DNA from 3 places in the Lentilactobacillus hilgardii genome. Region 2 is predicted to be linked to each of the others. Evidence: riboswitches for the same ligand, from Rfam matches in the RefSeq annotation. Region 2 holds a riboswitch; each other region holds the start of a gene.
What was found. Region 2 has a riboswitch for thiamine pyrophosphate ahead of GQR93_RS00125 (ECF transporter S component). Riboswitches for the same ligand answer to the same signal wherever they lie in the genome.

Region 1 (4,859 bases), 560 kb from region 2:
AACATAGTATGTATATCGTTGAATCGGCTTCCGGCCATTTCCATTATTAACCGTAACGTAATCGGACTGATCGGTCTTGTAACGAATAATCAACGGCTTGTAAGAGTAACTAACACGAACCGCATTCGGATTAAGCTTTTTGACATCCTGGAAAAATGTCGTATAAGACATCCCCCAAAATACCAACAAAAAGACAACCAGTTCGCCACAAGAAATCCAAAAGTTCTGCCAAGTAAATGCTTTCTTTTCTTGAACGATTACTTTTAGGCGTCGACTACGCATATCGTGAACCATCCAAATTAAATAAATGAGTAGAATAAGCCATAAAGCCATTCCAATTAAATTCCAGGTGGATTCCATGTCATTCAATTCCCCTTTTAACAATAATTATGATTTCAGTGTACACTAATATTAAAGAGAGTGCGAGAGATTACGGCGTATCGCACTGTCATTTCGAACACTTAAAACTAACGAGGTGATCCCATGTGTACCAGTTTAACTTTGCAAACTTTAAACCATCATGTCCTGCTTGCCCGAACAATGGATTTTCCGGTCCGGGCAGCTTGGAAACCAGCGCTTATTAATCAAGACTATTATGAAACCGCTTTATCGGGAAAACGTGCCATTCGTTATCCTTATATCGGCGGCGGTCGAACCGAGGAAAATGACCAAATACTGGTTGCCGATGGCGTCAATACCAAAGGGCTTAGTTGCGCGGAATTAATGTTCCCTCTTAAAGCCCATTATTTGGATAAACCGATAGCAGACAAGCTCAATTTAACACCGCAGGATTTTCTCCCCTGGGTACTTGGTGAACACGCCTCGCTTCAAGAAGTCAAAGCTGATTTGGCGCATATCGCCATTATTGGTCAAAACTGGCTGGCCGGCAATGAGATCTTTGCCTTTCACTGGATTTTGGCTGATCAGGCAGGTCAAACCTTACTTATAGAACCAACCATTAAAGGTCTTGAAGTCATCTCCGATTCAATCGGTGTTCTAACCAACTCGCCAACCTATCCGGAACATATGGCACGTTTTGCCAAATCACTTCATACTAATGAGGATTTAACTGAACTATCTCAAAAATCACAACAGATTGTGATGAGCCAGAAGTTTCCTCGAGCAACCAACACACCCACAACCAGATTTTTAGTCACCGCCATTAATAAACTTGGTGCCCAGCCCAGTCGAACACAATTCGAGGCTCGAAACCGACTGTTTAATGATTTGGCGACCGTTGCAATTCCATACAAGCCATCCATGCATCAACACCCCAACTTCAATTATACCCACTATATTTCGATTCTTGATTCAACAGATCAAACCTATTATTTTAGATATCACGATTCAAAACAGGTCTTCAGTTATTCTCTGAGTGACGAGTTGGCGCAACATACCAATCAAAACCTATTCCTCATTTAAATAATGATCAATTTGTTCTTGAACGCCTTGTTCATCGTTGGTTAAATGAGTCACGTGTTCAACTTTAACCAGTAAATCCTGGGCAGCGTTTTTCATCGCATAGCCCTCCCTTGCGGCGTTGACCATCTCAAAATCATTACCGTTATCGCCAAAAGCAGCAACGTCATCAAATGATAGCCGCCAGTCATCAAGCAGTGGTTGAATACCGGTCAGCTTGGTCACACCGGCGTTCATGACATCCAATCCGTTCATCCCCGAAGACGTTGCGCTCAGTCGGCCGCTAAATTGATGATTAAACTCATTTTGTCGTTCAAGTACGCCACCCGTCTCCCATGTGATATCAATCTTATAAATTGAATCAAAAACCAATCGCAGATCTTTGGCAGATTGCATATTTTCGTAAAAATACTTGGACGCTTTAAAACGTTTGGATTGGCTTGGCAGATTGCAATACGTTCCGTTTCGGCCAACCAGGATGATCTCGGCCCCGAAGAAACTTGGCGTTTTTAACATCCAATCCAGTGCCTTTCGGAGTACCAAATGGTCAATAATATCTTCCGAAACAATGACACCGCGTTCGTCAACAACCAACGCGCCGTTATTACAAACGTAAGAAATTGGCCCTGACACGTGTTCAAAGGTTTTTAATAAATGTTGATAATGATTGCTGCTGGCTGAAACAAAATGCATCTGTTTTTGGGCTAATCGATCCAATTCACCTTGAAACCTGTTTTCATCGAATGTCCCCCTTTCATTTAAAAAGGTTCCGTCCATATCACTTGCAATTACTTTAATCACGGCAATTCTCCTGACTATCGTTATTTTTAAATTACGAATATATTATATATTTATCCAAATCATTTACTTAATTGTGTATCCAATAAAAGCTACACCCTTAATTTTAAATGTTTCACTCCGTTTGTAAAACAATTTTATATTTAGTATACTGTTCCTTGATGATACAACTTATCTGGGGTGCCTTTAGGCTGAGAGAAACCCATCGAACCTGATCTGGATAATACCAGCGAAGGGAGCATATTCCGTTGTGCACGAAATGGATTAAGCGTATTGATGAATTTCGAGGCTGGGACATCTTGTCCGAGCCTCTTTTTATTGACTAAAATCGCTTGCGACAGGATTTTTCAGTTTTATTTGCAATTTTTATCTTATTCATGTTATTTTCTCGCCTTATCCGCAACTCCAGTGTAGGGACTATCTTGCTCTTCAAAGCAACGTTCTGCATGTAAGGGATTGATTTCAAAAATCCAAAATCGGGATTTCCCAAATCGACGCCTTATATTCCGGGTGTTAACCGCTTTGAATCGCACACTTTTTAGGACTGCTCTTCAAAGCAACACCACTCCATATAAGGGATCAATTTGAAAAATCCAAAATCGGGATTTCCCAAATCGACGCCTTATATTCCGGGTGTTAACCGCTTTGAATCGCACACTATACTATTTGGAGGTCTTTTTATGGAAAACAAGAGTCAAGCAAGCAACAATCAGCATCAAAGTAAATGGACGTTACGCAACATTATTTTGATCGCCTTGATTGCTATTTTTTGTGGCATTATTTTTTGGGGAATCGGCTTTCTCTATACTGCATTAACGGTCGCCCTCACGCCAATTGGTGCTGCGCCATTTGCCAATGATATTTTGATGGGGCTTTGGTGCATGGCCGGTCCGCTTACCGGATTCATCATCCGAACGGCTGGTTCGGCCTTTCTTGGTGAATTTCTTGGTGCTGCCGTTGAAGTCTTCCTTGGCGGTCAATGGGGCGCCGGTGCCTTTATTTCCGGACTGGTTCAGGGAATTGGTTCCGAACTTGGTTTTACCTTCACCGGCTACAAACGTTACGACTGGGTTTCACTAAATGCTTCAATCTTTACAACCGTTGTTGTAACTTTCGCCTGGGACATGATTAAAAACGGATACGATAAATTTGCATTACCGCTTCTGATCGGACTATTCATCACTCGTTACATCTCAACCTTTATTTTCGGTGGCATTGTCACCAAAATGATCGTTAAGCTGTTGGATCGTAGTAATGCATTTAATCTATAAACAGAGGTTTTAGACATGACTGACGTATCGATTAGCGACTTTACCTATCAGTACCCCAAAAGTGAGACCAAGGTACTAAATGATCTTAATTTAACATTCAAGCACAATCACTTTTCCCTGCTTTCCGGACCATCCGGTAGTGGGAAGTCAACGCTCCTGTACTTTATTGCGGGGCTGTACCCAAGATTTATCGGCAACGATGCGACGGGAACCATCAAATTCGGTGATACAAATATTAAGGAAATTCCCCGAAACCATGTCAGCAACCACGTCGCAATGATGTTTCAAAATCCCAATCAACAATTTGCGATGGATACCGTCATCCACGAGCTTACCTTTGTTCTTGAGAATATTCAAACCCAACCTGATCAAATGGATAAAATAATCGATCATGCCCTCACTTTTTGTGGGATTGAAAAATTAAGGGATCGGATCATCAACACCCTTTCCGGGGGCGAGAAGCAACGGGTTGCACTTTCCTGTATTGTCGCCATGGATGCACCGGTTATTGTATTGGATGAACCTTTTGCCAGTATCGACCCTGATTCCAGAATTGATTTAATCCACAAACTAAAGGAATTACAGGAAAAACACGGCAAAACAATTATTCTTGCAGACCATGATTTGGGAAATTACCAGGGAGTCATTGATGAATTTTATTATTTGGATCCCCAGACCCATCACATTGATTTATTAAATCAAGCGGAATCACAACATTTCTTTGATAACTTTGAATCCACCCAAACAATTGATAAGCAGCTTGCGTTACCACCGAAAGATGATAAGAATTCAGTTATCGAATTACGTCATTTCAAATTGGCACCGCACGATTCTTTGCTCCTACAGCTTGATCATTTTAATTTCTATCGCCAAAAAACGACTTTAATTACCGGTGCCAATGGTATTGGAAAATCAACATTATTTAACGCACTAACCAAGTTATTACCGTATGCCGGAATGATTTCTTACGACGGAAAGAACATTAAAAAGATCAAGCCGTTAAACTATGCTAAGAACGTCACGCTATTGTTTCAAGATGCCGAAAACCAATTTCTAAACGTCACGGTTAAAGAAGAACTGGATCTTTCGTTCTCAAACCGGTTTAACCAAGACTACACTCATGAACAGGTTGAACAAATGCTGACACAATTGGGCATGCAGGGTCGCGATGAACAAGTTGTCTATTCTTTAAGTGAGGGACAAAAAAAGAAACTTCAGATTGTCGAAATGCTGATTATGAACCCACCCGTCCTATTGTTGGATGAGCCATTTAAAGGATTGGATTACAAATCACTGCGATTAATGACCGATTTCTTAGAACTGGCCAAAACAAAGTATGGTCAAACTCAAATCATCATTTCCCATCAATTA
Region 2 (4,859 bases):
TACCATACAATTGCGGGAATCCCTCTTAATAAACTGGCTAATTTTGATCCTAAAATGCCAAATGTCATTCGTAACTGTATGACATATGGCGAACCGGTATAGTACCCAAAATGATCGTTCAGTACAAAAATAATGGTGATAATTGCGATCGCCATTCCCGCAGCAAGAATCGTTTGCAGCAGATTCATCGTTGCGACACCAGCTACAACAATCGATGAACCTAAAGTGACGTTACCAATATTAAACCCGTCTCCCAGCCACATTGCCATATACGAAAGTTGGCCAATATGTCTATCGGCTTGGGTTCGAGGCTTTAAATCGGGTGAAATTGAAAGCGCCTTTGATGTGTTCATAATGACTCAACTCCAGCACGCTGTTTTGTTAAAAACCGGCCGGTTGGTTGCCCCACAAAGCCTTGTTTCAAAGTGTAAATAATCTGGCCCCGAAGAATGGTCGTTGTGACTCGATCGTTAATTTTAAAACCGGTATAAGCACTAATTTTGTTTTCATAATACAAATCCTTTGTTTTCAAAACATAGCTTTGATTAGGATCTAAAAGCGTGATATCAGCATCATAGCCAACCTGTAACTTTCCCTTATTGACAATTCCAAATAATGTTGCCGGCGTTTCAGCCGTGAGCTTCACGAAATCTGTAACAGGCAACCCCCGTTTCTTAACTGCTTCATCATAAAGCAAATCGACATTATTTTGGCAGCCACTCACACCACCCCAAATATCAAAAATATTATGCTCTGGGCTTTCCTTCATCGACATTGGAGCCGGCGAATGATCGGAACCAATTGTATCAACTTGGCCGGCAAACACTTTCTTCCAAAGTCCTTTAACAATTTCAGGATCTCTCAGTGCCGGTGAACATTTAGCCAACGGTCCAATTTTTTCAAATTGATTACGATCCAATATCAGGTAATGTGGACAAGTTTCACACGTCACATTCTGCCCATTCTGTCGAGCCTGGGTCACTTGATCAACGGATTCAGGTGTAGACAAATGGACAAAGTGCAAATGAACATTAGTCTGTTTGGCAAGATAAATGGCTCGGCGAACTGCTTCGACTTCAACAAATGGTGGTCTTGAATCGACGTAGTCCTGAATGTCTGTTTTCCCCTCGGCAATCTTCTCAGCAGCTAAACCATCAGTAATGGCTGCATTCTCAGCGTGTACCAGGATAGGCAATCCCGTTTTACCAATAGCCTGCATCCCTTTTAGTAACTGATAATCATCAACGTTTTTAAAATCCCCGGGAAGATCTGAGCCGGTCGTTGCCATAAATGCTTTAAAACCCATTGCACCTTCGTCTGCCATTTTTTGAATTTCAGTCAGATTTCCCGGAACCAGGCCGCCATATAATCCAAAATCGACATAGGATTTATGCTCGGCAATTTCTTTTTGTCGTTTAAATTCTTCCCCTGTGGTCCGAGCAGGTAAGGCATTCAAAGGCATAACCAACATTGTGGTCGTCCCACCGGCCGCTAATGCTTGTGAACCGGTATGATAGTTCTCCCAGTCACTTCTTCCGGGTTCATTAATGTGAACGTGTGAATCAATCATCCCCGGTAACACGATTTGGCCATTGGCATCGATTACTTTATCCGCTTGATCGGCCAAACCACTTCCGATGGCGGCAATTTTTCCGCCCTTGATCGCTAAATCGGCGTTTACAACTTTAGTTGGTGTCACAATATGACCATTTGTAATGACTAACGAATATTCCATAAAAAAATCCTTCCTTCAAAACAGTCGAAGAAAAGATCAAACGGCTTCTTATTCAGAATAACCGGCTTAGTCTCCCTTCGACAGTTCAAACTGTATCAGGTTCAATGGGTATCATCTCAGCTATAAAAGCACCCCAGACATCTTTATTAAGCTTTTACTTTGAAACGTTAAAATGCAGGACTGATGATCGCTCAACAAGTGAGAAAATCATTTTGACCAAAACCGCACCAAAAACAATATCAGAGATCAAACGAACAGTAAATAATGCAATAATCATCGGAACCGAATATTTAACATAGCCTAACCTAAACAGCTCGTAGCCAAAAGCCACAACGGTTGTCGTAATGGAAGATGTCAGAAGACTTGCCCATCCCCAATTGCGATAGCGTAAAAATGTAAAGCCCAACTCACTGCCAAAGCCTTGAACAATCCCGGAAATTAGCGCTGCAGCACCAAACGTGCCTCCAAATAAAACCTCAGCTGCAGCTCCCAAGGTTTCACCGATAATCGCGGAACCGGGAACCCGTACTAAATACATCGTCAACGGTCCAGCCATGATCCAAAGCCCAAATAAAGCTTCATTGGCAAAGGGCCCGATTACCAGATATAAAGCATTATATATCCAGTCCGTTCCAACAAAAATAGCACCAAACGCAATCGCAATTAATGCGATCAAAATAACATCCTGCAAATGAAATTTCTTTTTCACAATATTTCTTCCTTTCCATATGATGATCAACATCTAAAGTATTCAAAAGGGAATTATCTGTGAAACAACAAAAAAACTCCTTTCCCTGAAATTACAGAGAGAGGAGTCTTTACCTACATAGTTAACTGTGCACGAGATAGGTAATTGCTTGTTGTCTTCCTCCGACAGTACGAACTGCATCAGGTTCAATGGGTATTTCTCAGCCAAAGAGGCACCCCAGACAATATTCGATTTTGACATCTTAATTATTACTTAAATGGTGAAGAAAAGCAAGTTGATTATTAAGTGTTCATGTTAAACCGGCTAAACAGCGTAATCGCAATTTAATAATCAAAAGAATCAGGCTATACATTGTAGCATCCCTGTTTAACACTATAATAAACCCGATTAATTCATCAATTTCTTAACTCGAATTTGCAATTCCGGCACGACTTCTTTTATAAACCAGGGATGCTGTTTCATCCACCCATAGTTTAAAGGTGAGGGATGCACCAATGGAAAATACTCCGGTAAATAATCTTCAAAACAGCGAACAGTTTCTGTTAAATTTTTTTGTCGATTTTTTTGAAGATAGTACTTTTGCGCATACTGACCAATTAACAATTTTAACTGGACGTTTGGCATCAATGATAATAAGGGTTGATGCCATTTATCCGCAAACCCTTTTCTGGGTGGCAAATCACCATGTATTCCCTTACCTGGATAGTAAAAATCCAAAGGCATCACGGCAATTTTACCTGAATGATAAAACCGATCCTTATCAATCCCCATCCAGTCGCGTAACCGATCGCCGCTTGGATCATTCCAAAAGACCATCGATTCCTGTGCTTTCCGACTTGGTGCCTGACTAATAATAAGGATCTTGGCGTTTGGCTCAATATGATAAAGCGGCAACACACCCTTGTCAGTATAAATCTTATTTTGCGGATCACGTTGGATAGCATTGAAAATATCGATTGCCGTTTGCATTCTATAGCCTCTTTTCGATTACACTTATTTATGGTATGGACTTCCCTCATTAATCATAAATGCTCGATAAATTTGTTCAGTCAAAACCAATCTCATCAATTGATGAGGCAACGTAAACTTTCCAAACGAAATTTGCGTGTTTGCGCGATCCAAAACATGCTTGGATAACCCTAAAGAGCCTCCGATCACAAACGTAATATCGGAATGACCATAGGTCGTCAGATCAGCAATTTCCTTTGCAAACTGTTCAGAAGATCGCTCTTTTCCTAAAATCGCAAGCGCATAGACGTACTCACGATCTTTTATTTTATCTAGAATTCGCGAACCTTCTTTATTCATAACTTCATTCATTTCGGCTTGGCTTAACGACTCAGGTGCCTTTTCATCGGAAACTTCTATAATTTGAAACTTACAAAAACGGGATAAACGTTTTGCATATTCAGCAATCCCTTGCTTAAAATATTTTTCCTTTAATTTTCCTACAACGACTAATTTAATATTCAATCTCATTTTCTCCTAATTCCATTTTTAGCCTGTGTAAAAAAAGAGGCTTATAAACAAGTTGTCCACATAGTTATCCACAGGTTGATAACTTAAACCGGTTTCTTCTACCACAGCATTTTTTTAAAATATGTCAAGTACCCTTTTAGTTGTCCACATAATTGTGGACAACACCCGTTCGCAAATTCACTTCGCAAACCCTATTATATCAGCATTTTGGAAACCGAACAAACAAGAATTTATTTCTAAAAAAAGTTATCCACAGAAAGTGTGGATAACTTTTAAAATCTGGGGATAACTTATTAACGGTAATATACCAGTGAATTCAATTCACCTTGTGGATTGTCCACAGGTTTATCCACAGGAGAAATGTGTACAAAATTGGTTTGTTTTTATCAGTACTGAATCTTTTAAAAAATAATCTTCATGAAGTTCGTATTTATCCGTTAACTATCCTTATTTTTCTTATTTAATCCGCTTACCGTTCGGAAACCCATTAAACCCACTAATTTACATTAAGTCATCGTTCAGTTTATCTGTGTATCCTTCTAACCAGTATTTAACAAAAGAGCGAGCAACCTTACGATTACTCGCTCTTTTCATACAATAGATAACATCTTTAACTATCGGTGTTGCTAGCTAGAGATTGTTCCTATTTACTTGCTTCACTTAACACTTTATTCGTTGCCTTTTGGCTTAAAGTAATGGATCCTGTTTCCTTATTTCCTTTGTGATAATACGTAACAGAAATTTTATCACCAATCTTATGCTTGTACAAGACATCACGTAATTGGCTCTGTTGTGTGATCTTAGTGCCGTCCAATTCGGTGATAACATCATACTTCTTAATACCGGCACGTTGAGCAGGAGAGCCACTATTCACTTTCAAGACTACCGCACCTTGGGTAACACTCTTTGGTAATTTTAGAACTGAGCGTTGTTGCT
Region 3 (4,859 bases), 830 kb from region 2:
AACTTTTTTAAAGTTAGGCTGACAAAGTATTTCAGCAATGATTACTATAATTAAAGCCCATAAGATCAGTTTTTATCGACTGATGCTATGGGCTTTTAATTTTTGCTAATTTTATTGTTAAGAGAACTTTTTGGTTTAATTTAAACAATGTCACACCATCGTATACCCACCGTCAGCCACAATCTCCTGACCGGTAATAAAACTTGATTTATCCGAAGCCAAGAAGTTCACCACATTGGCAATTTCTTCCGGTTTCCCGAGTCGTTTCATTGGGACGCCCTGCGCAATTTTTGCTTTATTTTCAGCAGGAATGTTTTTTAGAATCGGTGTTTCAACCATGCCGGGATGAACTGAATTCACGCGGATGTGATCGTCTACCAAATCAAGAGCGGCATCCTTTGTCATACCACGAATGGCAAATTTACTGGCACCGTAGGCAATTGTATTGAGGATAGCAATCAAACCACCAATTGAAGAAATGTTGACGATCGATCCTTTGCCCGCACGTTTCATGGAAGGGACAATGGCCTTCATACCGTAAAAGACGGAATACTGATTAATATGGACGACTTTGTCATAATCTTCAGGCGTCATATCGGTAATGGGTTTCATGATGTCGATGCCGGCATTGTTGACGAGAACGTTAAACGGTCCGAAATTGGCTTCACCGGTTTCAATCACCCGTTGCCAATCTGCGACTGACGTGACGTCGTGTTTTAAAAACAAACTATGATCTCCTAATTTTGCTTGGATCGTCTTACCGGTGGTTTCGTTGATATCTGTAAACACAACCCGAGCGCCATTTTGAATAAAATTCTCGACAAATGCTTTACCCATACCACCGGCAGCACCGGTAATCAGTGCCGTTACAGTTGATAGATGAGCCATGTTAGGTCATCCCTTTCTGATAATAGTGATTGTTATTTCACCCTTAGCATACACGTACAGTTGGCTGTTGGCATGGGATTGACTTGGCAATTCTTATTTTGAGAAGTTTACCGGAATTCAAAAAGAGGCGCTGAAATTTCCAGCTCCTCCCAATTAAAGATCTAATGTAATTCTGTATCAAAAACTCAAGAAATGGTTATTCCTGGTAATCATCGGGTGTCTTTTCGATAATAATCTGACCCTGTTCATCGGTCCGAAAAGTCACCTGATCACCAGCTTGGAGAAAATCTGTCTCGCGTAATTCCGCGGACATTGATACTCGACCATTGTTAGAAACTATCTGTACATGTTTTGACATAATAATTCCTCCTTGTAGTCTATGATGTTGTGAACAGCAGTTACATTAAAAGTTTACATGATGTAACTTGTTCATTATTCTAGCATAAGGCGGATTAAGTAGCAATTGATTCATCTTTAATGAATTTTGACGGCGAATACTATGATTCAATGACAATGATAGAAAAAATATTTTTTAACTGTTGGTAAATTTAAACCTGATTTTGCTGGAAAACTGTCAATATTCACCTCCCAATTGTAAAAGATTGTAAAAATCAAAAATTGATGCGCCATTTATGGATTATTGAAGTATAATTCGATTATAAACAAATAATTATTGTTTAGGGGGGTATCAGAATTGAAATTTAGACGATCATTTTTTGCAGTAACGTTGGCAACTTTTGCTGGTGTGGGTGTTTTTGCTGGCTTTAATCAAAGCACTATTGCGGCCAGTTGGCATCGAGGCACACCTAAAGCATTACGTGGAAGTTGGACACACAAGGATAAGGCACCATTGGGATCGGATGCAATAACCGTGACCAGGAACAAGCTTGATTGGGCGAGCAGCGGGATGCAGGCCCATAATATCAGAAATCCCCGGTGGAAGTATCTCGGGAATCGTAAGTATGTGATTGATGGCTATGAAACCTTTCATCCATATACGAAGAAAGGTTTCCATGAAAAAACAGTTCTGGGGCGTCGGGGTCATCATTTGGTTATGTATCGATCTGTGCATTCAAAGTCTGGGACATATTTTCATAGAAGCTAATAAGTGTATCTGATTGTCACCAATTAACTGCTATAAATAAACGAAATAAATATCATTCGTGGTCTAGGGTGCCTTTAATGGCTGAGAAATACCCATGGAACCTGCTGCAGTTAGTACTGTCGAAGGAAGATCGAGTAATTAGCATTACCAGTCCGCTTGAAATGACAAGTGGGCTTTTCTTTTGTCACGACTGGTTCCCCAAACCAGGAATTTTAGGAGGAATCAGTATGTCATTATCTGAAGAAATGATCAAAGAAGCCCGACCATATTTGGTTGCCAGCGAGAAGCATCCTTTTGTTCAGGGCATTATTACCGGGAAATTAACGCCAGCCCAATTACGTTATTATGATGAGCAGGACATCGCATTTGAATACAATGAGGTAGCGGTCATTAGTGCGTTAATCAACAACAGTACAACTACAGACCAAGCTTTGCTGTTTCAAAAACGATTGTCTTTGCAGCTGACGATGTTGCGTGATTGGTTAAAACGGGAACCCAACGACATGACGCATGATTGGGCAAGCCTTAAGCAGATAAAGATTCAGCCGATCAACCAACTTTATCGGCAGCACATGGTCGGTACCATTGCTACCAATGGTGTGCTGCAGATCCTGCCATCGTTTGCGGCGGGTGAGTGGCTTTATATTGAGTTGGGCAAATATATGCAGAATCAAGCCCGGGTGAATGACGAACCGTTTCACAGTTTTTTGACACTTGCCAACCAGGACTTTCTTGGACCGGACGGCTTTATTGAACGCTTCTTCAATATTATCGATCAAGAGGCGAAAACAGCGTCACCTCAGGAACAGAACCAAGCCAAGGATACTTTTCTTAAAAGCTGTTTATTGGAATGGTATTTTTGGGATGCGGCTTATAAGCAGACAACTTGGGATGATTGGCGGACAGTGGCACCTGAGGGACAGGATCAACCGAATTTGTAAATTGGGATTTTGATAGATAGGCCATGATTGAAGGGGAACCTATGGAATCTTTTGTCGCCATATTGATCGATTGACAGGGCAAACATTTCAAGCTCAAGCGCTTGCTTAAAATGACACTTGTATGTATGATTTGGCTGTAAAAGCGGACTGGTGAATCCGGCAGCTAAGTGCGAAAAGCTGAAATGCTGGTCATTCAGGGACTTTTACGTTGCTAAGATTTTTAATTAAATTGGGTACTCAACTCAGATGCGGTAACCCCCCTCAAGCTACATTTGAGACAATACAACGGATCCCCATGCCGGGTTGTGGCATGGGGATCTATTGTTTTTAAGATGTTTCAAAAAATTGAAAATTCACTTTAAAGAAGAAGTATAATTAGTTTTGAAATATGTGGATTAGTTTATAGTAACCATTGAATGATCAATTATGGGGAAAGAAGATAGTGTTAAATTGAAGATTAGTCGAGAATTATTTGTAGGAATGGCGTGTTTTGTAGGCGGAATGGCCTTGTTCACTTATAAACCATCAGAAGTTCAAGCTAAAAAAGTTTATTATACAAATCCTAAGGCATTAAGGGCACATACTTGGTATGGTCATACGAATGCATATAGCGGGAAATGGCTCTATGAAAGAATTCATTTTTCTAAACATACGGTTTATTTCGCCAATAAGATTCATAAAGACGACAAATGGAAAGTAAGCCACATTCCGGCAAAAAGATATGTCATTAGTAAATCTCATGGGTGGTACTTCTTTGGAGCGAAAGCATCAGATGATATTACGACTGTACAGATTAATCGTAGAAAATTGGGTGGTTCCAACCGGCTAGTTCTTAGCGTTTTTGATCAATCCAATGATAAGGGTGGGTATCAGGAACAAGCTCCTTATAAAGTATGGGACTACACAACGAGCCTCGGAACTGCTAAGGGTTGGTATCATAAGATAAATACAGTTCCTTCCATGTAATTATAAGCGTGTAAAGCAAAACATGGTTAAAAGCAATGGATAGCTTCCGGCGGGATTAACCAAGTGAGTTATCAGGATACACATGCCACACTTTTCAACCATTCAAACTCAACGGAGGTGGCGGGTATCCGAATTGGTAAGACTTGGAGAAGTCGAGACGGACCTGTGAGTAGTTGATTTCATTGGATTGTGCTACGGTGTATTGTTGTTAGCCAAAGCCTACCATGAAATCAAAAAAGACTAACCAATCGGCTAGTCTCATTCCCAAGTATCCAAACTCACGATTGCGGGTATCGGAGGGCATTCTGGTACTCATTTTTTCACGAATTATCATACCATATTGGTATCGGGAACACAATTTAAAGGATGTGAGAAGCATGGCTAAACAACCTTATACCAAAGCCCGTCAGCAAGTTAACAAGAAGTGGGACCAAGCCCACAAAGAACAAATACAGTATATTTCCCGACGTTCGCAGGCGCAAGGATTCATCCGCAACTTTGCTACCTAAGATGATTTAGATGAACTTAAAGGATTGATTGCTCAAAGAGAACAGGCATTATTGGACGATTAATCATCTCTCAAACAGTAGATAAGAAAATATAACGTTGACTAATAAAATCCTCTGAATGCTTGATTGGTGTTAAAGGCATGGAAGCTATTTTGATAGTTAATTCTTTTTTACCTTAACAAATGGTGGCTACATTACCGCCAATACGAAATATGTTCACGCTTATAAATAGAAATTAATGAACCTCGTCAACTTAACGGTTGGCGGGATTCTTATTTTTTTAACGTCACTGTACGCTGAGGTCACTTTATACCAGACTGCTGCTTATATTTGTCACTAAATATTTGAACAGATACTAAAGTTACTTTTATCCAAAGAAATTTGTGAGACTTATTGTCATTTTTACGGGTATTTTACAAAGAATTCGTTTTGTTTTTACGCTGCTTTAGT

Region 1: linked by a shared signal. The riboswitch ahead of GQR93_RS12075 (ECF transporter S component) and the one ahead of GQR93_RS00125 (ECF transporter S component) in region 2 are both predicted to bind thiamine pyrophosphate.
Region 3: linked by a shared signal. The riboswitch ahead of GQR93_RS03865 (thiaminase II/PqqC family protein) and the one ahead of GQR93_RS00125 (ECF transporter S component) in region 2 are both predicted to bind thiamine pyrophosphate.

Annotation. Positions count from the first base shown of each region.
Region 1 is NZ_CP047121.1:2,538,494-2,543,352, forward strand. Features, by position in the region: gene GQR93_RS12060 (LVIS_2131 family protein) at 1-360, opposite strand, end outside; gene GQR93_RS12065 (linear amide C-N hydrolase) at 484-1,422, shown strand; gene GQR93_RS12070 (HAD-IIB family hydrolase) at 1,408-2,220, opposite strand; TPP riboswitch at 2,384-2,472, shown strand; gene GQR93_RS12075 (ECF transporter S component) at 2,898-3,488, shown strand; gene GQR93_RS12080 (ABC transporter ATP-binding protein) at 3,504-4,859, shown strand, end outside.
Region 2 is NZ_CP047121.1:22,998-27,856, reverse strand. Features, by position in the region: gene GQR93_RS00135 (NCS1 family transporter) at 1-353, opposite strand, end outside; gene allB (allantoinase AllB) at 350-1,735, opposite strand; TPP riboswitch at 1,791-1,881, opposite strand; gene GQR93_RS00125 (ECF transporter S component) at 1,890-2,477, opposite strand; TPP riboswitch at 2,584-2,673, opposite strand; gene GQR93_RS00120 (uracil-DNA glycosylase family protein) at 2,832-3,413, opposite strand; gene rlmH (23S rRNA (pseudouridine(1915)-N(3))-methyltransferase RlmH) at 3,438-3,917, opposite strand; gene GQR93_RS00105 (S1C family serine protease) at 4,567-4,859, opposite strand, start outside.
Region 3 is NZ_CP047121.1:848,328-853,186, forward strand. Features, by position in the region: gene GQR93_RS03855 (SDR family NAD(P)-dependent oxidoreductase) at 151-888, opposite strand; gene GQR93_RS15255 (AbrB/MazE/SpoVT family DNA-binding domain-containing protein) at 1,085-1,246, opposite strand; gene GQR93_RS03860 (hypothetical protein) at 1,583-1,993, shown strand; TPP riboswitch at 2,048-2,138, shown strand; gene GQR93_RS03865 (thiaminase II/PqqC family protein) at 2,221-2,934, shown strand; gene GQR93_RS03870 (hypothetical protein) at 3,361-3,900, shown strand; gene GQR93_RS03875 (hypothetical protein) at 4,125-4,409, shown strand.